4 regions of the Streptomyces sp. NPDC002809 genome follow, and region 3 is predicted to be linked to each of the others. Evidence: riboswitches for the same ligand, from Rfam matches in the RefSeq annotation. Region 3 holds a riboswitch; each other region holds the start of a gene.
The links. Region 3 has a riboswitch for cyclic di-AMP ahead of ABT025_RS28700 (C40 family peptidase). Riboswitches for the same ligand answer to the same signal wherever they lie in the genome.
Positions count from the first base shown of each region.

Region 1: it holds a riboswitch for cyclic di-AMP, as region 3 does, so the genes downstream of both, ABT025_RS00070 (M23 family metallopeptidase) here and ABT025_RS28700 (C40 family peptidase) in region 3, are expected to answer to the same signal.
Region 2: it holds a riboswitch for cyclic di-AMP, as region 3 does, so the genes downstream of both, ABT025_RS15900 (M23 family metallopeptidase) here and ABT025_RS28700 (C40 family peptidase) in region 3, are expected to answer to the same signal.
Region 4: it holds a riboswitch for cyclic di-AMP, as region 3 does, so the genes downstream of both, ABT025_RS29555 (transglycosylase family protein) here and ABT025_RS28700 (C40 family peptidase) in region 3, are expected to answer to the same signal.

Region 1 covers NZ_JBEOVJ010000001.1:20,974-28,011, forward strand. Annotated here, with positions in the region: gene trmB (tRNA (guanosine(46)-N7)-methyltransferase TrmB) at 1-165, shown strand, start outside; gene ABT025_RS00060 (PrsW family intramembrane metalloprotease) at 262-1,956, shown strand; gene ABT025_RS00065 (aldo/keto reductase) at 2,005-2,949, opposite strand; gene ABT025_RS00070 (M23 family metallopeptidase) at 3,112-4,287, opposite strand; cyclic di-AMP (ydaO/yuaA leader) riboswitch at 4,299-4,452, opposite strand; gene ABT025_RS00075 (PP2C family protein-serine/threonine phosphatase) at 4,724-5,845, opposite strand; tRNA gene ABT025_RS00080 (tRNA-Met) at 6,100-6,173, opposite strand; gene ABT025_RS00085 (hypothetical protein) at 6,666-7,038, shown strand, end outside.
Region 2 covers NZ_JBEOVJ010000022.1:29,749-36,786, reverse strand. Annotated here, with positions in the region: gene ABT025_RS15915 (STM4012 family radical SAM protein) at 1-491, shown strand, start outside; gene ABT025_RS15910 (STM4011 family radical SAM protein) at 499-1,398, shown strand; gene ABT025_RS15905 (SGNH/GDSL hydrolase family protein) at 1,412-2,257, opposite strand; gene ABT025_RS15900 (M23 family metallopeptidase) at 2,440-3,387, opposite strand; cyclic di-AMP (ydaO/yuaA leader) riboswitch at 3,393-3,549, opposite strand; gene ABT025_RS15895 (tyrosine-protein phosphatase) at 4,023-4,835, shown strand; gene ABT025_RS15890 (DUF6126 family protein) at 4,947-5,123, opposite strand; gene ABT025_RS15885 (helix-turn-helix domain-containing protein) at 5,171-5,779, opposite strand; gene ABT025_RS15880 (aspartate aminotransferase family protein) at 5,888-7,038, opposite strand, start outside.
Region 3 covers NZ_JBEOVJ010000062.1:15,973-23,010, forward strand. Annotated here, with positions in the region: gene ABT025_RS28690 (M23 family metallopeptidase) at 1-1,199, shown strand, start outside; gene pcrA (DNA helicase PcrA) at 1,319-3,757, opposite strand; cyclic di-AMP (ydaO/yuaA leader) riboswitch at 4,016-4,180, shown strand; gene ABT025_RS28700 (C40 family peptidase) at 4,179-5,360, shown strand; gene ABT025_RS28705 (hypothetical protein) at 5,434-5,787, opposite strand; gene ABT025_RS28710 (C40 family peptidase) at 6,144-7,038, shown strand, end outside.
Region 4 covers NZ_JBEOVJ010000066.1:39,225-46,262, reverse strand. Annotated here, with positions in the region: gene ABT025_RS29565 (FtsB family cell division protein) at 4-492, opposite strand; gene eno (phosphopyruvate hydratase) at 611-1,891, opposite strand; gene ABT025_RS29555 (transglycosylase family protein) at 2,178-2,921, opposite strand; cyclic di-AMP (ydaO/yuaA leader) riboswitch at 2,926-3,097, opposite strand; gene ABT025_RS29550 (transglycosylase family protein) at 3,399-4,352, opposite strand; gene ABT025_RS29545 (cytochrome P450 family protein) at 4,458-5,771, opposite strand; gene ABT025_RS29540 (nucleoside triphosphate pyrophosphohydrolase) at 5,825-6,811, opposite strand; gene ABT025_RS29535 (SurA N-terminal domain-containing protein) at 6,845-7,038, opposite strand, start outside.

The sequences.
Region 1 (7,038 bases), on a different contig from region 3:
GCCGAGCAGATGCTGGAGGTGCTGACCGGGCACCCCCGCTTCGAGAACACGGCTGCGGACGGCGGTTACGCACCACGGCCCGCGTTCCGGCCGCTGACCCGGTTCGAGGGACAGGGCCTGGACAAGGGCCACGTGGTGCACGACCTGCTGTTCGCCCGCTGCTGACCGGCCGGCCCGTCACCTCGTGAGCGCACCGCTGCCTGCCGGGGGTGTCGTCCATGCCCCATGGCCGTTGTCAGTCCCGCTCGTTAGGGTCGTGGGGTGTCCGACGGGTCTGTTCAGCGACAGTCACAGCCGGCCGTCCCGGTGCTCGAGGAGCACCGGGTCGGCGAGATCCTGGCTGCCGCGCCGGACCGGGGCCAGTGGCGTTACCACCCGCGCCGCGTCGGCATGCTCCGGCGGAGCAGGACGCTCCGCGTCGTCGCCGTCTTCACCCTGCTGGCACTCTGCGGCCTGGTGATCCTCGCCCTGGTCCGTGACCAGACGGGGACTCAGGGGTTCCTCGTCGGCCTGGGCCTGGCCGTGTTGCCCGTCCCGGTGCTGATGACGGCGTTCCGCTGGCTGGACCGGGTCGAACCGGGCCCGTGGCGCAACATGCTGTTCGCCTTCGCCTGGGGTGCCTGCGCGGCGGCCCTGGTCGCGATCATCGCGAATTCCTTCGCGACGCGGTGGATCGCCACCGCCACGGCCGACCCGGGCAGCGCGGACACGCTGGGCGCCACGGTCATAGCGCCCGTCGTGGAGGAGAGCGCCAAGGCCGCGGCCGTCCTGCTGCTCTTCCTCTTCCGGCGGAGGGACTTCGGCGGGATCGTCGACGGCGTGGTCGTCGCCGGCTTCACCGCGACAGGTTTCGCCTTCACCGAGAACATCCTCTACCTGGGCAACGCCTTCGGTGAGGACCAGATGACGGGCTCGGGGTTCGCCTCCGTGACCGCGGCGACCTTCTTCGTACGCGCGGTGATGTCGCCGTTCGCCCATCCGCTCTTCACCGTGCTGACCGGCGTCGGTTTCGGGATCGCCGCGAGCAGCGCGCGCCACCAGCACTTCCGGCGCATCGTGCTCCCGCTGCTGGGCCTGCTCCTCGCGATGGGCATGCACGCCCTGTGGAACGGGTCGTCCGCGTTCGGCCCGTACGGGTTCTACGCCGTGTACGGGGCGTTCATGGTCCCGGTCTTCGGACTGGTGACCTGGCTGGCGGTCTGGGCCCGGGTGCGCGAGCTGCGCACCCTCGGCGTCGAGCTTCCGGTGTACGCCGCGGCGGGCTGGCTTTCCCCGGCCGAGCCCCTCGCCCTCTCCTCGATGCGGGCCCGCGGCATGGCCAGGGACGTCGCACGCCAACGCGCGGCGGCAGCCGCGGCCGTCGGCCCCCACAGCGGGCCCCACGGTCACGCGTTCCACCCGGCATCCGCTCCCGCGCACGCCCATCACCCCGCGCACGCCCACATACCCGCCGCGGCGCGGGCGGAGCGGAAAGCAGTGAAGGGCCAGGGCAGGGCGGCCGCCCGCGCGGTCGCCGAGTACGAGTCGTTCGCGACCTCGCTGGCCTTTCTGCGCCGGCAGGCCCGCCGCGGCACCGCGGGCCCGGACTTCGCCGAACGCGAGCGGGAGTTGCTGCACCACCTGTGGCAGCGCAGGGGGACGGCAGGCCCCGCCCTCGTGTACGCGGCACAGGCCACGGGCCGCCTGCGCCCCCGGTTCGTGCCTCCGGTGCGCCGGCCGTACCAAGGACAGGTCCAGGCACAGGTCCAGGCACAGGTCCAGGGACAGTTCCAAGGCCAGGCTCAGAGACAGGCCCCGGCCCCGGGCTACGGGGCGTACCCACCTCACGGCGGCCACGCCCCGTACCCGCACTCCGGATATCCGTACCCCGGCCGGCCCTACAGCGCTCCGGCGTACACGAACCCTCCGCGCACCAACCCTCCGTACGACCGGCCGCAGTACGGGCAACAGGGCTGAGGACGATCTGTCCTCCTGGCGGACGGCGGGATCAGGGTCGGACAGGCCTCAGGCGGAAGCCTCGGTGAGGGCCGCCAGCTCCTGGTCCGTCAGCTGCAGTCCGGCGACGGCCACCAGCGCGGGAAGCTGCTCGACCGTACGGGCCGAGGCGATCGGTGCGGCGACGGTCGGCTGCGCGGCCAGCCACGCCAACGCCACGGTCGCGATCTCGGCGTCGCGCTCCTGTGCCACCTTGTCGAGCGCGGCGAGCACCTTCTGTCCGCGCTCCGACTCCAGGTGCGTGGCGGCGCTACCGGCGCGGGCGCTCTCCACGGCCGTGCCCGGGCGGTACTTGCCGGTGAGGAACCCGGAGGCGAGGGCGAAGTACGGGACGGCCGCGAGCCCGGCACCGGCGGCGGTGTCCTGGAGCTCGCCCTCGTAGGTGTCCCGGGAGACGAGGTTGTAGTGGGGCTGCAGCGCCACGTACCGGGCGAGCCCCTCGCGCTCCGAGAACTCCAGCGAGGCGCGCAGCCGCTGGGGGCTGATGTTGGAGGCGGCGATCTCGCGGACCTTGCCGTCCTTCACCAGCTGGTCGAGGGCGGTGATGATCTCCTCGACCGGGACCGTCTCGTCGTCGAAGTGCGTGTAGTAGAGGTCGATGTGGTCGGTGCCGAGCCGGCTCAGCGACTCCTCGGCGGCGGCCTTGATGGTGGTGGCGGAGAGCCCCTTGTACGCGGGGTGGGCGCCGACCTTGGTGGCCACGACGATGTCGGAACGGTTGCCGCGTGCGGCGAGCCACTTGCCGATGAGGGTCTCCGACTCGCCGCCCTCGTTGCCGGGGACCCAGGCCGAGTAGGAGTCGGCGGTGTCGATGAAGTTGCCGCCGGCCGCCGCGTACGCGTCGAGAACGGCGAAGGACTGCGCCTCGTCGGCGGTCCAGCCGAAGACGTTGCCCCCGAGGGCGAGCGGGAAGACCTGGAGACCGGAGGAGCCGAGCTTGCGGAGAGAAGTCATAGAGGGGACAACCCGTTCCACGGACTCCGCTATTCCATGACCGGTACAGCTTTACCGCTGACGACCGTACGTCCGTGGAGACGGACCGGCAGCCCTGACGTCGGGGGTGAGCGTCAGGGCTGCCGGGGTTTCACGCGCCGGGAACCGGCGTGCGGGAAGGCCTCAGACCGTCAGGCCCCGGGCGCGCAGCCAGGTCATCGGGTCGATGCCGGTGCCGTCCGGGGTGTGGACCTCGAGGTGGAGGTGCGGGCCGGTCACGTTGCCGGTGGCGCCGACGCGTCCGATGGTGTCGCCGGTCGTCACCTTCTGGCCGATGCTGACATCCATCGAGGACTGGTGGCAGAACCACAGCTCCGTGCCGTCCTCCAGCTCCAAGACCGTGCGGTAGCCGTAGGAACCGGAGTAGCCGGCCGACGTGACCGTGCCCGTGTGGATCGCCTTGATCGGCGTACCGGTGGGCGCCGCGAAGTCGAGGCCCGTGTGATAGCCGGAGGACCACATCGATCCGGCCTCGCCGAAGGTCGAGGTGATCGTGTACGAGGAGGTGGGGATGGCGTAGCTGGCCGCGAGCTTGGCGAGCCGCAGGGCCTCCGCCTTCTTCGCCGCCTCTTCCGCCGCCTTCTTCTTCTCCGCGGCGACCTTGGCCTCGGCGGCGTCCTGCTGCTTCTTCGCCTCCGCTGCGGCCTTCTCGGCTGCGGCCTTCTCGGCGGCGGCCTTGATCTCGGCGTCGGCGGCGTCCTGCTGCTGCTCCGCCTGCTGGAGGATGCGGGCGCGGAGGGCCTCACCCGCGTCGGTGGTGCCCTGCTCGGCCTCGGCGGTGGTGATGCCGGCGGTCGTCAGCGGGGCGGAAGCGACCTCGGCGACGGCCTTCTCCGCCGCGGTCTCGGATTCGGACTCGCCCGAGAACAGTGCGCCGACGCCCGGGAGGGACTTGGCGTCGGGGAGATTGTCCGAGATGGAATCGGGAAGAGAGATGGAGACCGGCGGCTTGCTCTGGGCGGTGGCCATGCCACCCGCGCCGACGGCCGCGATGACGCCGACGCCGAGGACGGTGGAGCTGCGGGCCAGACCGTTGCGCTGCTTGGCGACGCGGTGCTTGCCGCGCACGGGACGGACGGAGTCCTCGGTGGGATTCCATTCCTCCCAGGTCCTGTCGGGCCCGGAGTCGTCGGCGCGGAAGTCGTTTCCGAAGCCGCTGCCCCGATCGGTCCCGTAATCGGTCGCGTAGGGGGCCTCGTGCTCCGCACCGACAAAGGTACCGGGCCGGATCGCGAAGTCATCGCCGTACTCGGACACGAACCGGGATGGAGCTTCGGGGGCAGGCTTGTTGGACGCCACGGGGGCGCACTCCTTTCCTTCCTTCTCGCCTACCGGGTTAGCTGACGGGTTCGGAGCAGGAAGGTCTCCTACGGGTTCCTCCGTCTCATCACAAGACAGAGATGCCCGATTCACCCCATGTAGGTGGTTCCCCGGTTCCCTTGCGGGATTCGGCGCTCGCGCACGGTGCCGCCACTGACGACGGCTGGGACAACCGCACTGCGTTATCGAACGTTAATAGACACCGGGGTCCGATTCCAAGCTGTTCCCACTGATCGTTCAGGCCTTTGGCCTGGACTTTACGGGACACAACCGGGTGGAAACGGACGAGTTGATCACCTCTCAGCCACTACCCGCTTTCTGACGTTGCGTCAAATGTTATGCGGAGGGGTGCCCTTCGGTTACGGACGGTGGCATCGCGGCCGGCCACTCCCACCGCACGGTCCCGGACCCGGACTCACCCGCCGCCATCCCTCAGGCCGACGATCTTCACGGTCCTGCGCCGGTCGGGCTGACCCTCGGCCGGCCGACCGACCGCGAGCAGCGCCATGTCGTCCGTCGACTCACCGCCCGTGTGCAGCCGCACGTCATCGGTCAGCGCGGACAGCAGCTCCTCGGGCCCCGGGAAGATCCGGCCCCGCAGCCGCTCGGCGGGGTCGTAGAAGACCCCTTCGGCGTTACGGGCCTCGGAGAGGCCGTCCGTATAGAGAAGGAGCGTCGCCCCGGCGGGCAGGGCCCACTCGTCGGCCCGGTCCGGCCACACCCCCAGCGCCATCCCCAGCGGCAGCGCCGGCACCGAAGGCCCGAGCACCTCCAGCGCCCCGTCCGTGTGCAGCAGCAGCGGCTCGGGGTGGCCGCGGTTGACGATCCGCACCACGGACGCACCCGGCGGGATCTCCGCCAGCACGGCGGTGACGAACCCCTCCACCGCGTCGAGGCCGCCACGCGTGCTCGACTCGCGCGCCAGCGCACGCTCCAGCCGCTGCGCCACACCCTCCAGCGACTCCTCCTGCTCGGCCGCCTCCCGGAACGCCCCGATGATGACCGCCACCGCCTCCACCGCGTCCAGCCCCTTGCCGCGCACATCCCCGACCACCAGCCGCACCCCCTGCGGGGTGTCCGTGACGGAGAACAGGTCACCGCCGACGAACTCGTCCGCCTGCGCCGCCTCGTACCGTGCGGCGACATACAGTCCGCCGATCCGGTCGGACGGCGTCGGCAGCACCGCCCGCATGGCGGTCTCCGCGATGACACGGGCCGAAGCCAGCTGCTCGTTGCTGCGCCGCACGACACCGTTGATCACGACAGCGAGGGCGGAGACGGTGAGGACGGTGAGCAGTTCGATGGAGGGCACGACCTGGAACAGGTTGCCGTTGTAGATCCGCAGCGCGACGACCGCCAGCAGCGCGGCGGCGCCGGTACGGACGGTGCTGGCCAGTGAGAAGAACGGCGCCGCGATCAGCGGGGCCGCCGCGAACAGCGGGATGGCCGTGAAGGCGGGCGGGGTGAGGGCGTCGAACAGCATGCCCCCGCCGATCATCAGCGCAGGCAGCGCCCGGACGAACCGGCGGGTCCGCACCCCACCCGCACGCCTCTTCCGCCGCGTCTCCCGCTTCCCCACCTGCTGGTCTCCTGCCCGGTGCACCCCCACGGCCGCGGACGGTACCGCGCACCACCCCAGGCTTCCCGGAGCAGGGTCGCGAAGCGACTCCTCGTCGGCCAATGGGGGTACGTACGCGGAACGCGGCTCGGCGCCGAGCGACCCGGCGGGCCGACGGCGTACGAACGAATCAGGCCCGGCACGCTGTATGCATGCCGGGCCTGATTCTTCAGTAGCGGGGACAGGATTTGAACCTGCGACCTCTGGGTTATGAGCCCAGCGAGCTACCGAGCTGCTCCACCCCGCGTCGGTAAACACAACTCTACGGCATGTTCGGGACGCTCATGACCACTCGGCGCCCACACCCCACAGACGGCACCCCGGCCGGCCCGACGGCCGCACAGCAGCCCGACGGCACCCACGCGCACCGGCCCATGACCACTCTCTGCCCGCAGCGACGCCCACGCCGATGCCACACCCACGCCCGAGCGGCATCCAGCCCCGCTCCAACCACCGCCCGAGAGTGGCAAATAGAGGTCGGCAAACCTGAACAAACCACCCCCGCAGCGCCTTTGACGGCCGGGCAGCAGGCCACTCCCGCCGGACGATCTTCGCCATGTCGTCAAAGTGTTGAAAACGAGAAGGTGTTGCAAGGAACACGTGTTCTGCCGCAAGGTGACTGCTGCATCCCCCGGACCGGTGGGCTGCCCGTGCGAGCAGGCCCCGGAGCGCGCATGTCGCCGCGCCCGCCAGGCTGCTCCCGGCCTCTCATCGCAGCCTGTCTGGAGGGCCCCCGACGATGACCGCACCGCTCACCTCTGCCCCCTCTGCCCCCGCTCCGGCCACGCCGGCCACTCCGCCCTCACCCGTAGTCGGTGCCGCCATCGGCGGGGCCATCGGCGGTCTGGTGGGGGCCGTGATGAGCGCGGGCGTGAACTACGCGGTCATCGGCCTTCCGGACAGTGAATCGCTCAACGCGGTCAACCACGCGATATCGGGCCTGCTCAGCGGGTTCTTCGCCGGATTCGTCGGACTCCTGATACAGAGCCGAAAGGCCGCAGCGGCCGCACGCGCTGCGGAGACCCAGGCCGCATCCACGCTTCCGCGGCAGGCCGAGCCCGGGGACCGCTCCACCGACGCGACCCCGGCCGAGACCCCCGTCTCCGCCACTC
Region 2 (7,038 bases), on a different contig from region 3:
TCCGCCGCGCCGACGCCCCGCGGACCGAAGGCCCCGACGACTACGCCTGCCAGACCGACGGCATGATCGGCCTGGGCTGCGGCGCCCGTTCGTACACCTCCCGGCTGCACTACTCCTTCGACTACGCGGTGGAGATGCGCGAGGTGCGGGCGATCATCGACGGTTACACGGCCACCGAGGACTTCTCGCACGCCGAGGTGGGCCGGTTCACCGACGGCGACGAGGCGCGCCGCCGCCACCTCCTGCAGTCCGTCCTGCAGGCCGAGGGCCTGCGGGTGTCCGAGTACCGCGAGCGCTTCGGCACGGACCCGGTCGAGGACTTTCCCGAGGAGCTCGCCCGGTTCGAGGCCCGGGGCTGGCTCGACCGGGACGGGGCCGCCGCCGGCCTGCTGCGCCTGTCGCCCGAGGGGCTCGCCCATTCGGACGCGCTGGGCCCCGACCTCTTCTCCCCTGCCGTGCGGGCCGCGATGGCCGCGTACGAGCTGAAGTGAGCCCCGCATGGACCTGACGATTCTCTACCGCGGCCCTCTCGCGTCATGCGACTACGACTGCCCGTACTGCCCGTTCGCCAAGCGGCGCGACAGCCGGGAGCAGCTGCGGGCCGACCGGGCCGCGCTGGAACGCTTCACCGCGTGGGCGGCGGCGCAGACCGGTGACCGGATCTCGGTGCTCTTCACTCCCTGGGGGGAGGGGCTGGTGCGCTCCTGGTACCGCCGGGCGGTGGTCGAGATGGCCCGGTTGCCGCACGTCCGCCGGGTCGCGATCCAGACGAATCTCAGCGGCCGTACGCAGTGGCTGGCGGCGGCGGGCACCGCGGGCCGCGAGAAGATCGCGCTCTGGTGCACCTACCACCCGGGCCAGACACCGTACGAACGGTTTCTCGGCCGGTGCGGGGAGCTGACGTCCCTGGGGATCCGCCACAGCGTGGGTGTCGTCGGGCTCGACGGTCATCTCGACGAGGCGCGGCGGCTGCGGGCGGCCCTTCCCGACGAGGTCTACCTCTGGGTCAACGCCGCCGAGGGGCAGACCTACACGGACCAGGAGGCGGACCGGTGGACGGCGATCGATCCGCTGTTCCCGTACAGCCGCCATCCGCACCGTTCGGCAGGTCTGCCCTGCCGGACCGGTGAGTCGGTGATCTCGGTGGACGGTGAGGGTACGGTGCGCCGCTGCCACTTCGTCCGCGCCGAGCTCGGCAATCTCTACGACGGCAGCTACCGCACGGCGCTGGGACCCCGGGCCTGCCCGCTCGCCCTCTGCGACTGCCACATCGGCTATGTGCACCTGGAGACGCTGCCGCTGTACGACGTCTTCGCCGGCGGAGTGCTGGAGCGCATACCGGCGCTGCCGCCGCCCTCGGCCGCCGCGGCCGGTACTCCGGGAGCCCGGGGCGACTGAGGACAGCGGACTCTCAGAGCGGCAGCAGGTCGGGCCGCTTGGCCTCCACGTGGTCTCCCGAGGACTCGCCGCGCAGCCGGCGTCCGATCCACGGCACCAGGTACTCGCGTGCCCAGTGGATGTCGTCGCGCCGCACTTCGAGCGTTCCGCGCTGTGCCTGCGGCGGCCACTCCTGGTCCGGGTCGGCGGGCACGTCGAGGCCGAGGACCTGGGCGGCGCGCAGCGCGACCCTGGTGTGCCCCTCGGGCGACAGGTGCAGCCGGTCGTTGTCCCAGGCCCGGCGGTCCTGCACCGAACGCAGGGACCAGAGGTCGAGCACCGGGCAGTCGTAGCGGTCGGCGATGGACCGCACATGGGCGGTGTAGGTGGCGATCTTGCCGCGCAGATGGCGCAGCACGGGAACGTCACGTGTGTCGAAGCCGGTGGTGACCATGACGGTGCCGACCGACCGGGTCAGCTCGGCGACCGCGCGCTCGAAGCGCTCGGCCACGTCGTCGGGGTCGGTGCCCGGCCGGATGATGTCGTTGCCGCCGGCGCAGAAGCTCACCAGATCGGGGGCGAGTTCCCTTGCGCGCGGCACCTGCTCCTCGACTATCTGGTCGAGGAGGCGTCCTCGTACGGCGAGATTGGCGTATCTGAAGTTCCCGTGCGCGGGGGCCGCGATGCCCGCCGCCGCTTCGGGGTCCGGGAGCTGGTCCGCGAGGAGTACCGCGAACCGGTCCGCCCAGCCGACGAAGGTTCCGTCCGGGCCGGGGTCACCGACTCCCTCGGTGAAGCTGTCGCCAATCGCCGCGTACGACCCGATGGCGCCCTGTCGGTTGATGACGCCCTGCTGGATGTTGTTCGAATCGTCTGCCACAAGGGCATATCCTGCACCGCCGAATGTGACCTACGCGACCGTAATACGGGGTTGACGGGTGGTGAGATAGACCACCCGGTCAGTTTTTAGTAAAGAGGGAATAAGCAGAGGGACGGTGCGCCGCCGCGCACCGTCCCTCTATGCATTGCTCAGGTCCGGTTCACCGGACCGGTGTTGCTGGATCAGACGTTGATCCCGTGCGACGCCAGGTACGCGATCGGGTCGATGTCCGAGCCGTACGCCGGGCCCGTGCGGACCTCGAAGTGGAGGTGCGGGCCGGTGGCGTTGCCGGTGGAGCCGGACAGGCCGACCTGCTGGCCCGCGGTCACGGTCTGGCCCGCCGAGACGGAGAGCGAGGACATGTGGCCGTACTGCGAGTAGTGGCCGTCGGCGTGCTTGATGACGACCTCGTTGCCGTACGCGCCGCCCCAGCCGGCGGTGACGACGGTGCCGGAGGTGATCGCCTTCACGCTCGTGCCGGTGGACACGGGGAAGTCGATGCCGGTGTGGCTGCCGCTGGACCAGTTGGCACCGGAGGCGCGGTAGGCGGTGGTGTGGTTGCCCGGAACCGGGTGGACGTAGCCGGAGTCGTTGCTCTGGGCGGCCGGGGCCGAGGACTCCTCGGACGACGAGGCGCCGGAGGAGGAAGAGGACGAGTTGGAGGCCGTGGCGGCCTTCGTCTCGGTCTTGACCGGAGCCTTGGGCGCGGCCTTCGACGGCGTGGTGGAGCCCGTGGAGGTGGTGGAGGCCTGGCTCGCGGACTTGCCGCCGAGGGTCAGCTTCATGCCCGGGAAGATCAGGCTCGGGTCGTCGCCGACGACCTTGCGGTTGTCCTGGTACAGCTTCTCCCAGCCGCCCTTGAGCTTGTGCTGGGCGGCGATCTTCGACAGGTAGTCGCCGGAGACCACGGAGTAGGACGTGGTGCCGGCCTGCTTCTTCGCGACCGGCTTGGCCGGGGTGGCGTGCGCGGCGGCCGACTTCGAGGTGGCGGGAGCGGTCTGCTCCGCGGCGTTGGCACCGGTGGCGCCGAGCAGCGGAAGCGCGATGACGGCTCCGCCGGCGCTCGCGGCGACGACGCCACGGGCGATGGTGCTGGACTTGGGACGGCGGTGCTTACCCGATATGGGCATGAAGGTTTTCCTCTCCGGCGCCTACGAGGTGAGCTGTCGGGTTCGGACTGGAGATGTCCGGTCGCGGCGGGCGCGACTTCACCCCGAGCCGGCCGGTTTCCCGGTCGGCGGCTTACCTGGTTCCCCCGCTCCTGCCACGCGGTGAGTGGGTGCGAATTCCGGGCGGCGGCAGGATTAGGCGGTCCGTCCGGATTGACAGTGAACGTAAGCGAGCCGGGACGACAGAAACAAGCCACGGGTTCCACTTCGGATTCCGCTCCGGAAATACGACACGGAATTCCGGTCACACTCCGTGGATTAAGGATCTTGAATTTCCGCGCGGCGTCCGGAATACCCCACGGCGCCGCAGCCACACACCGTCACGGATATGATCCCGCTCACGAGAGGGTGGCCATCTCCCGCACAAACAGGGCATGTTCTACCAAAAGCCCCAATACGGACATGCCTCACTCATCGGCCGTGCCGCGACCAGGAGAGCCTTGCGCCCCGGACCCTCGCAGCCGGGCACGTGGACCGTCGCGCGACCCCGGAACAGGGGCGCGACCAAGATGATTGCCCGAGGAATCAATGTCGTATCGTCACGAGAGTGGACCCGCGGGCGACACGCGCCCGCGGCAGAGCCTCCAGGAGTGACCGTGACGCAGCAGCTGCCGCAGACCCCGTCGACGGAGCCCGAGCTGGCGGGTGTCCGCAACTTCCGTGACGTGGGCGGGCTGCCCACCTCTGACGGCCGCCGGGTGCGGTACGGGCGGCTCTACCGCAGCGGTCACCTGGCACACGCCACGGCCGAGGACGCCACGTTCCTCTCCGGTCTCGGCCTGCACACCGTCTTCGACTTCCGCAACGGCGCCGACCACAAGCTGGACGGCCTGGACATCGAGCTGCCGGGCGTGCGCAACGTGAGCATCCCGCTCACCGACCCGGCCGACGGCGCGGAGTTCTGGCGGATGGTGCGCGACGGCGACATCGACGAGCTGCGGTCGATCCTGGCCGACGGCAAGGGGTCCCATCGCATGATCGCGTCGTACCGCCGGATCATCCTGGACCGCACGGCCGAGCACAGCCGGGTACTGCACGCCCTCGCCGAGGACAGCGTGCCCGCGCTGATGCACTGCGCCGCGGGCAAGGACCGTGCGGGTCTCTCCATCGCGGTGTCCCTGCTCGCCGTCGGCGTCGAACGCGATGCCATCGAGTCCGACTACCTCAAGTCCAACGACGCACACCGCCGCTACAAGGTCCGCCGCAGCGACACCTCTCCCACCGGAATGTCCGCCGAGGTGATGGAGCTGCTCAATCCGCTCTTCGGCGCCCACCCCGACTACCTCGCCGCGGCCTTCACCACCATCGACGAGACCTGGGGCAGCACCGACCGGTACCTCGCCGACGGCCTGAAGATCACCCCGCAGACACGCGAGCGGCTGCGCGAGCGCCTGCTCGACGAGGCCTGACCGGCCGGGCGGCCCGCAGCCACCGGCCGCGCACCCCCGCGACTGCCGGTGGCGCACACCCACTGCAACCGGTTGCGCATCCCAGCTCCTACCGGTTGCGCACCCCCACGGCTACTGGTTGTGCATCCCCACGGCGAACAGCAGGTAGAGGAAGCCCGCGATGACGTGCCCGGCCACCAGATAGGCGAACAGCCTGATGACGAGCCCGCGAGGCAACTTCTTCTCCTGCGGGTCGTAGTTCTTGGGCCGCCCCGGGCCGAGCGGGTCGAAGTTCTCGGAATCGGACATGACAAGTCCTCTCTGGCCATCGGCGTGCCGGTGGCGGGGGCGAAGCCTCAGCGACGGTGGATCCCGCTGCCGAGACACAGCTCGGCGGCGGGGCTCTGCAGCAGGGTGTGGACGAACAGCAGCTCGGCACCCTCGCGGTCCACGGCCGCGATCCGGTGCGGGGTGAGCGAGTCGAAGTGCGCGCTGTCCCCGGGGGCGAGGTCATGGACCGTTTCCCCGAGGGTCACCCTGAGATGCCCGGCCAGGACGTACAGCCACTCCTCGCCGGGATGGACGCGCACCAGGTCGCCCTGGGCGCCGTGCGGGACCCGGACACGCAGTGCCTGCATCGCCCGGCCGGGACCGCCGGCCTGCTGGTACATCCAGCCGTCGGCCTCGGCTCCCTCGAACCTGCGGCCGCGGACGATCGCGTCACGTTCCGGGGGGATCTCGCCCAGCAGCTCGGAGACCGTCGTACCGTAGATTCTGGCAAGTCCGAGCAGCATGGGCAGCGACGGCTGGCGCCGGCCCGTTTCGAGCCGGGACAGGTGGGCGGGCGAGAGCCCGGCCCGCTGGGCGGCCGTCTCCAGGGTGAGACCACGGCTGCGGCGCAGGTCGCGCAGGCGGGGCGCGACCCCGGGCAGCTCGTCGGCCACCCCTCCTTCTGGAGGATTCATGCTTCCATTGGGCCAGGAACTTTCCTCGGAGGCAAATTTCTTGCCTCCGAGGCAAAAGCCGGAAGCCCCGGTCCGCCACCCGGGCCCGGCCGACGGATCCGCTGCTGATCAGCGGTTGGCGACGGCCTGCTTCACCAGGGTCCGCCCGAAGTCCCACATCAGCCCGCCGCCACTGTGCGCGTCGTCCATCACGGCCGTGAAGGCACTCACAAAGCGGTCCACGTCCGCGTCGTCGATCACCAGCGGCGGAATCAGCTTGATCACTTCGAGATGGTCTCCGGAGACCTGGGTCAGGATCCGGTGCTTCTGGAGCAGCGGCACGACGACCATCTGCGCGAAGAGCCCCTTGCGGGCCGCCTGCAGCATGGTCCAGCGGCTGCGCAGCTTGAGCGAGCTCGGCCGGCCGAACTCGATGCCGATCATCAGCCCGCGCCCCCGCACCTCGTGCAGCAGCTCGTACCGCCCGACCAGCGCGGCCAGCCGTTCGCGCAGCAGATCACCGGTGCGGCGCGCGTGCGCCACCGTCTCCTCGTCCTCCATCACCGCGAGGACCGCGAGCCCGGCCGCCATCGCCTGGGCGTTGGAGCCGAAGCTCGCGGAGTGGACCAGGACCCGGTCCATCGAGGAGTAGACGCGTTTGAAGATCCAGTCCTTTCCGAGCGTCGCGCCGACGGGCACATAGCCGCCGGAGAGTGCCTTGGCGACGCAGACCAGGTCGGGTTCCACGCCTTCCTCGTGCTGGTACGCGTAGAAGTCCCCGGTCCTGCCCAGACCGGTCTGCACCTCGTCCGCGATGAGCAGGGCCTTGTGCTTGTGCAGCAGTTCCTGCGCCTCACGCAGGAACCCGGGCGGCGAGGCGTGCACGCCCTTGCCCTGGATCGGCTCGACGACGAGTCCGGCCACATCGCCGCGCTTGAGCTCACGGCGCAGGGCGTCGAGGTCACCGAGCTCGATGGCGGTGTCGGGCAGCAGCGGGGCGAAGCCGTCCCGGAAGCCGGCCTCGCCGTTGACCGAGAGCGAGCCGGTGGTCAGCCCGTGGAAGGCGTGCGTGCAGTACAGGATCCTCGGCTTCCCCGTGGCGTACCGGGCGAATTTGAGGGCCGTCTCCACGGCCTCCGTGCCGCTGTTGCCGAAGAACACCCGGTCCAGGTGCGGGCTGTGGGTGAGCAGCTTCTCGGCCAGCAGGCCCGGCAGCGGCTGGCAGTCGAACCGGGTGAGATCGGCCAGCGAGGCGTCCAGGACGTCGTGCAGCGCCTTGC
Region 3 (7,038 bases):
ACGGCCAGTGGGCCGGCACCGGAGCAGCGGGATACGACACCGGCGCGTACGACGCAACCGCCTGGAACACCGGCGCCACGCCCGAGCACGAACAGCAGCCCGTGCACACCATGCACACCGCGACGGCGCCGCACGAATCCGAACAAACGGCCCAGCATCCGTACATGGCCAACGAGGCATACGAACAGCAGGTCTCCCACGAAGCGCCGTACGACCAGCAGCTTTCCCACGAGGCCACGTACGAGCAGCAGGCCTCCTACGATCCGTACGAGCCCTACCGGACCGCCGAGTTCAGCCTTCCGGAGACGGACCTCGGCGAAGCGGCCGCCGATGGCACCGGGTCCGAGGCGGACGACCACGCCGGCGACCACGATTCCGCCGCCGGCCCGGACTCCGCACCGGCCGCCGACCGGCGCCCCGCAGGCCGCCCCGTCACCCGCAGCGGTGGCGGCAGCCGCAGCCGCAGGCGCTCCCCCGCGAAGCGATCCGCACTCCTCACCGTCGCCGTTCCGTCCGCATGTGTGATGAGCGTGGCGGGCATCGCCGCAGCGTCCGTGGGCGGAATGGGCGGCGGCGAGGAGAAGCAGGACGAGACCACGTCGATGGCGGCCGCCGACCCCGGCACGGTCAAGCCCGTCGCGGCCAACAACGAGCTGGACACCCAGCTGGCCAACCTCAGCGCGGACGCGGAGAACTTCGCCGACCGCGCCAGCCGCACCCAGGAGCGCATCGACCTGAAGGCGCGGCAGGCCGCCGAGAAGAAGAAGCGTGCGGAGGAGGCCGCCCGCAAGGAGGCCCTGCGCCCCAAGTTCGTCATGCCCGTCGCGAATCACCAGCTCAGCGCGTACTTCGGTCAGGCGGGCGTCAACTGGATGTCCGTGCACACGGGCATCGACTTCCCCGTCGACTACGGCACGCCGGTGATGGCGGCGACCGACGGCACGGTCCGTACGCAGTTCAACACCGCCTACGGGAACATGGCCATCGTCACCGCGGCCGACGGCACCGAGACCTGGTACTGCCACCTCAGCAGCACCCGGATCCGCTCGGGTTCGGTCAAGGCCGGTGACGTCATCGCGCACTCCGGCGACTCCGGCAACTCGACCGGCCCGCACCTGCACTTCGAGGTGCGACCCGGCGGCGGCGCGGCCATCGACCCGCTGCCATGGCTCCGCAGCCACAACGTCAACCCGAACTGAGTCGGCTGACCGGCTGACCCGGCTGCCCCGGCGCACGCGCAACGGCCGGGGCAGAACGCCCCGGCCGTCCCGTCGACCCGGCCGTCCCGTCAGCCCCGGCCGTCCCGCCCTCGCGGGTGCTAGAGCTTCTCGACCGGTGCGTATCGCAGCAGCAGCTTCTTCGGCCGTTCGTCGCCGAAGTCGACCGTGGCCTTGGCCTGGTCCCCGATGCCCTCGACCGCCGTCACCGTGCCCAGTCCGAACTGGTCGTGGGTGACCCGGTCACCGACCACCAGCGTGATCGTCGGCTTGTCCGAGGTCCGCCGGGTCGCGAAGCCCGAGGGGCCGGAGCGCGAGCGGGACGCGGAGAGCGACGAGGTGATGCCCGCCGTCGGTCCCGCCGGGGCCGCCATGGGGCCCTTGCGCTTCCACTCCAGGTGCTGGTCCGGGATCTCCTCCAGGAACCGCGACGGCGGGTTGTACGAGGGCTGGCCCCAGGCACTGCGCATCGCCGCCCGGGTGAGGTAGAGCCGCTCCCGGGCGCGCGTGATGCCGACGTAGGCGAGCCGGCGCTCCTCCTCCAGCTCCTTGACCTGTCCCAGCGCACGCATGTGCGGGAAGACGCCGTCCTCCATGCCGGTCAGGAAGACCACGGGGAATTCGAGGCCCTTGGCGGTGTGCAGCGTCATCAGCGTGACGACACCGGAGCCGTCCTCGTCCTCGTCGGGGATCTGGTCGGCGTCGGCGACGAGCGCGACCTTCTCCAGGAACTCGGCGAGCGTGCCCGCGCCCTCCTCCTCCGCCCGCTCCTGCTCGAACTCGAGAGCCACGGAAGCGAGTTCCTGGAGGTTCTCGATCCGGGTCTCGTCCTGCGGGTCGGTGGACGCCTGGAGTTCGGCGAGATAGCCGGTCCGCTCCATGACGGCCTCCAGCACGACGGCCGGTCCGGCGCCGGACTCCACGATCGTGCGGAGCTCCTCCATCAGCGTGTTGAACCGCTTCACCGCGTTCGACGAGCGGGCCGCCATGCCGTACGCCTCGTCGACACGGCGCAGCGCCTGCGGGAAGGAGATCTTCTCGCGCATCGACAGGGCGTCGATCATCGCTTCGGCCCGGTCGCCGATGCCGCGCTTGGGCACGTTCAGGATGCGCCGCAGCGGGACGGTGTCCTCGGGGTTGGAGAGGACCCGGAGGTAGGCCAGGACGTCCCTGACCTCCTTGCGCTCGTAGAAGCGCACTCCGCCGACGACCTTGTAGGGCAGGCCGACGCGGATGAAGATCTCTTCGAAGACGCGGGACTGGGCGTTCGTACGGTAGAAGACGGCGACGTCGCCCGCCTTCGCGTCCCCGGCGTCCGTGAGCCGGTCGATCTCGTCCGCGACGAACTGCGCCTCGTCGTGCTCGGTGTCCGCGACGTATCCGGTGATCCGGGCACCGGTGCCGGCGTTGGTCCAGAGGTTCTTCGGACGACGGCTCTCGTTGCGCTCGATGACGGCGTTGGCCGCGGACAGGATCGTCTGCGTGGAGCGGTAGTTCTGCTCCAGCATGATCGTCGTCGCGTCCGGGTAGTCCTCCTCGAACTGAAGGATGTTGCGGATGGTCGCGCCGCGGAAGGCGTAGATCGACTGGTCCGCGTCACCCACGACGCACAGCTCTCCCGGGGCGTCGGCCTCGCCCGCCGGACCCACGAGCTCGCGCACGAGGGTGTACTGCGCGTGGTTGGTGTCCTGGTACTCGTCGACCATGACGTGCCGGAAGCGGCGGCGGTAGTGCTCGGCGACGTCGGGGAACGCCTGGAGCAGGTGCACCGTCGTCATGATGATGTCGTCGAAGTCCAGGGCGTTGGCCTCGCGCAGCCGGGACTGGTACAGCGCGTAGGCCTGGGCGAGGGTCTTCTCGAAGCCGTCCGCGGCCTGGCCGGCGAAGGTCTCCTCGTCGATCAGCTCGTTCTTCAGGTTGGAGACCTTCGCCGTGAACGACTTCGGCGGGAAGCGCTTCGGGTCGAGGTCGAGATCGCGGCAGACCAGGGCCATGAGGCGCTTGGAGTCGGCGGCGTCGTAGATCGAGAACGACGAGGTGAAGCCGAGCCGCTTCGACTCGCGGCGCAGGATCCGTACGCACGCGCTGTGGAAGGTCATGACCCACATGGCGTTGGCCCGCGGCCCGACGAGCTGCTCGACGCGCTCCTTCATCTCGCCCGCGGCCTTGTTGGTGAAGGTGATCGCCAGGATCTGGCCCGGGTGCACCCCGCGCTCGGCCAGCAGGTGGGCGATGCGGTGGGTCAGCACACGGGTCTTGCCCGAACCGGCACCGGCGACGATGAGCAGCGGGGACCCGGCGTGCACGACGGCTGCGCGCTGCTCGGTGTTCAGCCCGTCGAGCAGCGCGGCGGCGTCGACGACCGGGCGGTGGGCACCGTCGCGGTAGTACGCGTCGCGGGGCGGCGGGGGCCCGTCGAATACGCCTGCGAAGAGGTCCTCCGGCACCGCTTCGGGTGCGGAGTCCTCGGGGGGCGGCGGGGGCCCTTCCTCCGTGTGCTGGAGGCCGGCCAGGAAACTGTCGTCAAAGAGGCTGCTCATCGCCTCCCGAGTCTAGGCGTGCGCACTGACACTCCGGGCCCGAGTGACCAACCACGCACTCGCGACCGGACACACAGAGCAAGCGGCGGACCGCACGGAGTGGGGGAATTCCGGCCCCACCTGCTCCGCAGCGCCCCGATCCGTCGAGGTCACGAAAATGTATCGGGCATATCGAACATCAACCTTCACAACGACACCATGAGTTGGCTAGCGTGCTCGTTCGGGCGGCCCGTACCCCCAGAGGCGATCCACGCCGAGCGGGCGTCCACGCCGAATCCGGGCTCCGCGTCAGGAGTCGGGAACCGGGGACCCACACGCATCACCGGGGTGAATCGGTCCGAATCCCCCACCAGGACCGTAGGGCAGCCTTCCGTTCCGCCCGAACCCGACAGCTAACCCGGTAGGCGGTCCACGGAAGGAGATGCCGGCCTTGGCGTCGCATCGCAAACCGCGCACCCTGGTGCGCAACACCGGCCCCGCCGTCGGGCTCACGACGGCCGCGCTGGCGTCGGTGACTCTGCTGTCCACGCAGAGCGCACTGGCCGCCCCGGCCCCCAAGCCCAGCATCGAGGACGTGCAGAAGAAGGTCGACGACCTCTACCGCCAGGCGGGCACCGCGACCCAGCAGTACAACCAGGCGAAGGAAGCGACGACCAAGCAGCGCTCCAAGGTGGACACCCTGCTGGACGATGTCGCCCGGCGCACCGAGAAGCTGAACGAGGCCCGCAGGACACTCGGCACCTATGCCGCCGCCCAGTACCGCGGCGGCGCCCTCGCTCCGACCGCCACCTTCTTCCTGGCCGACGACCCGCAGTCGTTCTTCGACCAGACCCACCTCATGGACCGGATGACCGAGCGCCAGACGCGCGCCGTGTCGGACTTCCGTACGCAGCAGGCGAAGGCGTCCAAGCAGCGGGCCGAGGCCGTGGTGAGCCTGGAGACGCTCACCGAGTCGCAGGCGACGCTGCGCACCAGCAAGCAGAACGTCCAGACGAAGCTGTCCGAGGCCCGCAGCCTGCTGTCGAAGCTGACCGCCGAGGAGAAGGCGCGCCTGGCGGAGCTGGAGCGCAAGAAGGAGGCGGAGGCCGAGCGCAAGGCGGCGGAACTGGCGAAGAAGCAGGCCGCCGCGAAGGCCGAGGCCGCCCGCAAGGCCGCGGAGGCCGCCAAGGAGGCCGGCACCGGGAGCGGGAACGGTACGGACACGGGGAGCGGCACCGGCTCGGGTTCGGGTTCGGGTTCGGGGACCGAAGCCTCGACCAAGGCCGAGAAGGTCATGGCGTTCGCCAGGGCGCAGCTCGGCAAGCCGTACGTCTGGGGAGCCACCGGCCCGGCCTCGTACGACTGCTCGGGGCTCACCCAGGCGGCCTGGAAGGCGGCCGGCGTCGACATTCCGCGGACCACCTGGGACCAGGTGAACGTCGGCACCCGGATCGCCACGGCGGATCTGCAGCCCGGGGACCTGGTCTTCTTCTACGACGACATCAGCCACGTCGGCATCTACAAGGGCGACGGCATGATGATCCACGCGCCGAAGCCGGGGGCGAACGTGCGCGAGGAGTCGATCTTCTACATGCCGATCTACGGGAGCGTGCGACCGGGCTGACCTCTCCTCGCCCTCGTCGCGAAAACGCCGCTGCCCGGACCCCATGGGTCCGGGCAGCGGCGTGAGCGAGGGCTCAGGTCCAGAGCGTGGCGATGAAGATGTTGACGATCGTGAGTCCACCGACCGCGGCGAAGAGGCCCTTGTCGACCTTCTCCTCGTCGCGCTTGACGTAGACGAGCCCGAGGATCACGACCAGGATCAGCAGCTTGATGCCGATCTTGACGTTGTTCACGGGGTGGTCGTCGGCCTGGTCGAGCCCGACCAGCGCGATTCCGGTGACCAGCATGGTCAGCGCGCCGTGCAGCATGGCCGGGACGAACCGTGCCGTGCCCGCGCCCATCGCCTTCATCTGGGTGAGGAACCCGCCCAGCAGGGAGGCGATGCCGATGATGTGCAGGGCGACGAAGACATCGATGAGTACACGCATGGTTCCGCAGCCTAGCCCCGGCCATATCAGCACTCCGCAGCCCGGTCGGCCTAAGTGACCACTTGACCGCGAGATGCACCAATTGCCTGACTCTGGTGCAATTTTTCCGATCATCCGGCGACAATGCAACGCCAAATTAAGACAATAGGCGTCATTACAACTCTTTCCCGTGTCCCGGGTTTAGCGTCCCTGTGCAGGTGGCCGGTACACCGCCGATCCGCACCCGGACGGCGTTCCCGGTCACCCCGCCGAGGTTCCGGCGGCGGGCCGCTCCCCCTGTTGGCGGCCCGCCGCCGGGCCGGGCGGGCCCGTCGGTAGACCCCGGCGGGCCGTCGAAAGGAAGGACGCCCGCCCTCGTGGCAGCGCACCGGAAGCCCAAGCAGCGCCCGTACACCGGCTCTGCTGCCCGCACCGCAGCGACGCTCGCCCTCGCCGGGGCCGCGACCGCCGCCGCGTTGCCGGGATCCGCGCACGCCGATCCGGCGCCGACCCCCGCGCAGGTGAAGGCCGAGGTGGACCGGCTGTACCGGGAGGCGGAGGTCGCCACGGAGCAGTACAACGGCGCGAAGGTGAAGGCGGCCGCCACCGCCAAGTCCGTGGACGCCCTGCGCGACGAGGCCGCCCGCAGGACCGACCGGCTCAACGCCGCGCGCGACGCGCTGGGTTCGTACGCCGCCGCGCAGTACCGCTCCGGGGGCATCGACCCCGCCGTGCAGTTGGCGCTCTCCTCGGACCCCGACCAGTACCTCCGGCGCGCCTCGTACGTGGACCGGGCCGGCGAGCGGCGCGCCACCGAGGTCCGTGCCGTGCAGCGCCAGGTCGCGGACGTGGCCCAGGTCCGCGCCGAGGCCGCCGGCCGGCTGACCGAGCTCGCCGCCCGCCAGGCCGCCCTGCGGAAGCACAAGGCGACGGTCCGCACCAAACTCGCCGAGGCCCGGCAGCTGCTGGCCCGCCTCTCCCCCGCCGAGCGCGCCTCCTACGACGCCTCCGAGGGCGGCCGCGGCGACGCCCACGCCGACCGCAGCGCCCCGCGCGGCGCGGTCCGGGCACCCAACGCCCGCGCCGCGGAAGCTGTCGCCTTCGCGTACACCGCGCTCGGCAAGCCGTACGTGTGGGGCGCCACCGGCCCCTCCTCGTTCGACTGCTCCGGCCTCACCCAGGCCGCCTACCGCTCCGCCGGCCTCTCGCTCCCCCGGACCACGTACACCCAGATCAACGCGGGCAAGCGCGTCTCACGTTCCGAACTCGCTC
Region 4 (7,038 bases), on a different contig from region 3:
GGCTCAGCCGCGATCGGCGCTGTCGCCCCGGTCGGCGCTGTCGACGCCGTCCCACAGGTTGGAGTGCCACGGCCGGCCGGACTCCTCCGGCTGTCCGTTGCGCTCCTTGACCGCGTCGGGGTCGACCACGGTGTAGCCGGTCTCCCCGGGAAGAAGGTAGTGCAGGTGCTCACGGGCCAGCCGCTTGATGTAGGCGTCGTCCTGGAGCCGCGCCTTCTCGTCGCGCAGCTCCTCCGTACGGACCTCGGCCTCCTGCGCCAGCCGCTCCTGGTCGGCGATCTCGTCACGCTGCGACACGTACTGCCGCATCGGGTACGCGAGGGCGACAACCAGTGAGCAGACGATCAGGGCCAGGAAGGCGGCCCGGCCGGTGAGCCGGGAGCGGCGGGCCTGACGGCGGTTCTGGGACCGGTAGACGCGGGCTGCGGTCTGCTCGCCGAGCAATCGCAGCCGGGTCGCGGTGGAGAACCGGTCCCGGTCCTTCGCGGCCATGTCTCCGCCTCCCCATTACGCACGTCCGTCCCCGCACACGGTACGGGACCGAGTGCGGGGACGGACGGAGGCCGGGGCACTTGACCCCGCCGGGCTTTGCGGGCCCTTGCTGTACGTGTCAGCCCTTGAAGCGCGGGAACGCCGAGCGGCCGGCGTACACCGCGGCGTCGTCGAGGATCTCCTCGATGCGCAGCAGCTGGTTGTACTTGGCGACGCGGTCCGAGCGGGCCGGGGCGCCGGTCTTGATCTGGCCGCAGTTCACCGCGACCGCGAGGTCGGCGATGGTGACGTCCTCGGTCTCGCCGGAACGGTGCGACATCATGCACTTGAAGCCGTTGCGCTGCGCCAGCTCGACGGCGTCCAGGGTCTCGGTCAGCGAACCGATCTGGTTGACCTTGACGAGCAGGGCGTTGGCGGAGCCCTCCTCGATGCCGCGGGCCAGACGCTCCGGGTTGGTGACGAAGAGGTCGTCGCCGACGATCTGCACCTTGGCGCCGATCTTGTCGGTGATGACCTTCCAGCCGGCCCAGTCGTCCTCGTACAGCGGGTCCTCGATGGAGACCAGCGGGTACGCGGAGACGAGCTCCTCGTAGTACTCGGTCATCTCGGCGGCCGAGCGGGACTTGCCCTCGAACTCGTACTTGCCGTCCTTGTAGAACTCCGAGGCGGCGACGTCGAGCGCGAGCGCGATGTCCTTGCCCGGGGCGTAGCCGGCTTCCTTGATGGCCTCGACGATGAGGTCGAGCGCGGCGCGGTTCGACTCCAGGTTCGGCGCGAAGCCGCCCTCGTCACCGAGACCGGTGGACAGGCCCTTGGTCTTCAGGACCTTCTTCAGCGTGTGGTAGACCTCGGCGCCCCAGCGCAGGGCCTCGGAGAAGGACTCCGCGCCGATCGGGGCGATCATGAACTCCTGGATGTCCACGTTGGAGTCGGCGTGCGACCCACCGTTGAGGATGTTCATCATCGGGACGGGCAGCAGGTGCGCGTTCGGGCCACCGAGGTAGCGGAACAGCGGCAGGTCCGAGGCCTCGGAGGCGGCGTGGGCCACGGCGAGCGAGACGCCGAGGATGGCGTTGGCGCCGAGCGAGCCCTTGTTCTCCGTGGCGTCCAGGTCGAACATCGCCTGGTCGATCAGCCGCTGCTCGGTCGCGTCGTAACCGACGAGCTCCGGGCCGATCTGCTCGATCACGGCGAGGACGGCCTTCTCGACACCCTTGCCGTGGTAGCGGTTGGGGTCTCCGTCACGAAGCTCGATGGCCTCGAACGCACCGGTGGAGGCGCCGGACGGAACGGCAGCACGGCCCGTGCTGCCGTCGTCGAGGCCGACCTCGACCTCGACCGTGGGGTTTCCGCGGGAGTCGAGGATTTCCCTGGCTACGACGACGTCGATGGACGGCACGAGGCATCTCCTTCTGGGATATGACGCTGGTGGTGCAGGGTCGCTTTGGCCTTGCGACAAGAGCCTAACCGGCCGGGCCGCATCAACCGGCCGACCGCCCGTCCCCTGGGACGAAAAAGGACTCAAGGGCGGGCACAGCCGGACAAAGGGCCAGAATTTTACTGACGAGTAACTACAACAGTTGAACGATCACGCCGAAACCGGCCGACCCCGGCCCGGCACGCACGGGGGGAAGATGCGCACCGGACCGGGGCGGCCGGAGTGATTCGGCGAGGAGAGATCGCGACTACTTCGTCAGGTGGAGCTGCTGACCCGGGTAGATCAGGTCGGCGTCCGTGACGATGTCCTTGTTCAGCTTGAAGAGCTGCTCCCAGCCGCCCTTGACCTTGTGGTCGGCGGCGATCTTGCTCAGGGAGTCGCCGGTGACGACCTTGTACTCGCCGTCACCCTTCTCGACCTTCTTGCCGGTCGGGGTGGTGACGGTCTTCGACTCGGCCTTGGGGGCGGCCGAACGCTCCGAGCGGTTGGTGGCGGGGGCCTCGGCGCGCTCGGCCTTCTTCGGCTCGGCCTGCTGGACCGGCGCCGACTCCTGCTTCGGGGCGGTCTCCGTCTTGGCGGCGGAGGAGCCGGTGTCGACGCCCGGGTCGACACCGTCGTTGCTCAGGTTGCCGGCACCGGCACAGGACCAGGCGCCCGGGCCCTGCAGGTCGAGGAGCTTCTCGGCGACAGCGATCTGCTGGGCCTTGGTGGCCAGGTCGGCGCGGGCCGCGTACTGGGTGCCGCCGGCGGCGGCCCAGCTGGACTGCGAGAACTGCAGGCCGCCGTAGTAGCCGTTGCCGGTGTTGATGGACCAGTTGCCACCGGACTCGCACTGGGCGACGGCGTCCCACGTGGACACGGAGGCGGCGGAGGCGCCGGTGGCACCCATCAGGGGCACGGCGATGGCGGCACCGGTGACACCGGCGAGCGTGGCGATACGGACGGCCTTGGACGGGCGACGGTGCTTGTTGCCCTTGCTGTTGAGCAGCATCGAGACTTCTCCTCACCGACGCCTACGAGGTGAGCTGTCGGGTTCGGGCCAAGTGAGTTGCCCGGTCGCACGTCCTAGCGCACGACTTCACCCCAAGCCGGTCCTGGTGCGTCTTGCGACGACCGGGCCCGGCGCTTACCTGGGTCCCCCGCTCCTGCCTACGGCGCTTTACGCGTCTGTTCCCTTCGACCGACGGCAGGATTCGGCGTGACGGTCGACGGGGCCCGCGGTGCGAGCGGTTCCGACCGTAAACACACCCACCCCTCATATCCAAAGATGGACATACCGGATAAACAGCCCTTACTTGCATCCGAAGAAGCACTGTTTGCGCAGGTGGGAACGGCTGCGGCGGGACCTCCCGAACAAGACGCGCCAGTTCACGCGAAGAGACCCATGTCTCACTTGGTCAAAAGTGGGACATAGGCCTCTTAACTACCCCAACTTTTGGGGTGTTTTCAGCTGATCATCAGACCGCTCTCACTCGGCCTTCATGCCGAGATCAAGGCTCTGGCCAGGCAGGATGAGGTCCGGGTCGGAGCCCACCTCGGCCTTGTTGGCCTCGTACAGCCCGGTCCAGCCTCCCGGCAGCTTCTGTGCATCAGCAATCGACCAGAGGTTGTCGCCGGCGCGGACGGTGTACGTGCCGTCAGATGCCGGGGCGCCGGTGTCGCGTGCGCCACCGTCACCTCGCGAGGCGTGCCGCCCCGCATCCCGGTCGCCGCCGCCGCTCCGGGTCCCCTCGGGGGCCGGAGCGCCCCGGTGCTTGCCACCCTTCTCCTGCCCCCCGGAGGGGTCCTCCTCGGCGCCGGAGGCGTCCCCGGAGGGCGACGTGGAGGGCGTGGCGGAGGGTGCGGCCGACGGCGAGGCGGACGCGTCCGGCTTCCCGTTCCCGCCCTCCGTGTCGTCCGTGGCCCCGTCCGCGGGCGTCGTCGCGTCCGAGGACGCGTCGTCCGACGCGGCGGCGTCCCCGGAGGGGTCGCCCGCCTCGGACGGGTCCGTACTGCCGGCGGTGTCGTCGGCCGGGGCGCTGCCCGGGTCCACACCCGGCAGGCCGCTGTCCACGACGAGGCCCGAGATGACCGCACAGCTGGGCCACGCCTTCGGGCCCTGGTCCTCCAGGACCTTCTCCGCCACGGCGATCTGCTGCGAGCGGCTGGCGAGGTCCGCGCGCTCCGCGTACGAGTCACCGCCGTACGACTTCCAGACCTCCTGCGAGAACTGCAGGCCGCCGTAGTAGCCGTTGCCGAGGTCGGCGCTCCACATGCCGCCGCTCTCGCACTCGGCCACCCGGTCCCAGGTCGAGGCGTCGGCTGCGTGCGCGCCTGCCGCGCCGAGCAGCGGGATGGCGATGGCCGAACCGGTCACGCCTGCGGCGACGATGATCGCGGGTGCCTGCCGAGGGCGACGGTGTCTGCCGTTCGCGGAGCCCATGGGGATGCCTTCCGTGTGACTGACGAGTGACTGGTGAGTCGAACGGTGAACCTAGCGGGACTCGAACGTGTGTCACAAGTCGATGCAGCAGAGATCACGTGAAAGTCACAGAGTTGACAGAGTGTCACCTTCATCGGACACCGGCCCCGGGGTGAACTCCACGGGCAGCGTGCGCAGTCCGCGCATGATGAGCCCGCCACGCCACCGCAAATCGGCAGGTTCTCCCGCAAGTCGCAGGTCCGGAAGGCGTTTCAGGAGCGTGGCGAGGGCGGCCTGCCCCTCCAGCCGGGCAAGCGGTGCTCCCAGGCAGTAGTGGATTCCGTGACCGTAGCCGAGGTGCTGATTGTCACGCCGCGAGAGGTCCAACGTGTCCGGCCTGCGGAAGCGTTCCGGGTCCCGGTCGGCGGCCGCCAGCACGACGAGCACCGGGTCACCCTCGGCCACCCTCTGCCCGCCGATCGTCAGCGGCTCGATGGCGTACCGCCAGGTCGCCAGCTCCACCGGACCGTCGTACCGCAGCAGTTCCTCGACACCCGTGGCCAACAGCTCCGTCTCCCCCGCGGCCAGGGAACGCTGGAGCTGCGCCCGCTGCTCCGGGTGACCCAACAGGGTGTGGATGCTGTTGCCGATCAAGTTGACTGTGGTCTCAAAACCGGCGAAGAGGAGGATAAAGGCCATCGCGGCGGCCTCGTTCTCCGTCAGGTGCTCGCCGTGGTCGCTCGCCCGGATCAGCCCCGAGATCAGGTCGTCCCCCGGGTTCTCGCGCTTGCGGTGGATCAGTTCCAGGAGATAGCCACGCATCTTCTTCACGGAACGGGCCACCCCGCCGCGCGGGCCGCCGCCGTGGCGGATCATCATGCCCGCCCAGTCCCGGAAGTCGTCCTGGTCCTCGCTCGGAACGCCCAGCAGGTCGCAGATCGCGTAGATGGGGAGCGGGAAGGCGAACTCGTGGATGAGGTCCGCCTCCCCCTTCTCGACGAAACCGTCGATGAGCCGGTCGGTCAGCTCCTGCACACGCGGGGCGAACTCCGCGATGCGACGCGGAGTGAACGCCTTGGACACGAGGCGGCGCAGCCGGGTGTGGTCGGGCGGGTCGATGTTCAGCAGATGTGTCATCAACTCCGCCTTGCGCTCGCCCGGGATCCCCGTCTTCCCCTTGGTGTGCGCGGACCCGGCGTGGTGTGCCGGGTTCTTGGACAGCCGGCTGTCGGCGAGGGCCTCCCTGGCGTCCGCGTACCGCGTCACCAGCCAGGCCTCGACCCCGCTGGGCAGCGTGGTGCGGTGCACGGGACTGTGCTCGCGCAGCCAGGCGTAGGCGGGGTACGGATCGGTGGCGAACTCCCACGTGAAGAGTTCGGGCGCGGCGGGGGCCGTGTGGGCGGGGCAGCCGGTGGGGATGCGGTCGGAGCTGTCGTTCACCCCACGACGTTATCCGCTGCCGTCCGGCCGGCCCCGGCTGAGGCCCTCCGTCGCTACCCGACGCCCTCCGCCGCCCTGATGGCGTCCCGGTAGGCGCGGCCCGCTGCCCGCAGGGCGGCCTCCGGGTCGATGCCGTCCTCCTGGGCGCGCACGGCAAGGGCGAGGAGCCGGTAGCCGATGCCGTCGCCCTCGTCGCCGCCCTTGCTGTCGCCCTCGGGGAGTGCCACGTCGAGTCCGGCGGTACGGACCCGGCTTGCCAGCTTCGCGGCGAGGGCCAGGCCGGGCTGGCCGAGCGGCACCCCGTCGGTGACGGACTCGCGCTGCTTCTCGATCGCCTTCGTCCGCAGCCAGTGCGCGTGGACGTCCTCCGGCGTCTCGGCGGTCTCGTCGCCGAAGACGTGCGGATGGCGGTGGATCAGCTTCTCGACGAGCGTGGCCGCGACGTCGTCGACGGAGAACGACTCGTCCTCGTCCTCTTCCGCGATGCGCGCGTGGAAGACGACCTGGAGCAGTACGTCGCCGAGCTCCTCACGCAGTTCCTCGCGGTTGCCGTCCTCGATCGCCTCGACGAGTTCGTACGCCTCCTCGATGGCGTACTTGGCGAGGCCCTTGTGGGTCTTCTGCGAGGTCCAGGGGCATTCGATCCGGATCCGGTCCATGACCTGGACGAGGTCGAGGAGCCGGGCGCCGGGAAGATCGTACGAACCGGGGAGCAGCTCCAGGTTCGGCATCTGCACCCGTCCCGAGCCGGCCAGCCGGGCCAGTCCGTCGGTCAGCGGCTGGTTGCCCTCGCCGCCGGTGAGGACGACGACCGTCCGGCCGCCCGCGCACGCGCCCACGAGCTCCTGCGCGTCGGGCACACCGGGCGTGACGGTGATGCCCGCCTCGCGCAGATACGGCAGCTGCGGCTGGTCCTGCTCCCCGCAGTGCACCCGGTCGGCGGCGTGCAGTGTCTGCCAGGCGGGCCAGGACAGCAGTCCGGGCGCGACGCGGTGGCTGGCGGTGAGCAGGACGATGCGGCCGGGGTCTTCAGCGTTCACACCGCCGAATCTACCCCGGCCGTCGGACAGTCCTCAGGCCCCGGCCTCCGCGGCCGACTGGGCCGGCTTGGTGACCTGGGTGATCCAGGGCGCCTTGAACTCGGCGAGCTGGATCTGCTGGTTGTTCCAGGTGCCGAAGCGCGGGTTGACGTCGACCTTCAGCGCCTTGGACGCCTTCGTCAGCGCGTCGCCCAGGACCTTCGTGCCGGCCGGGGTCGTCGGGTCGG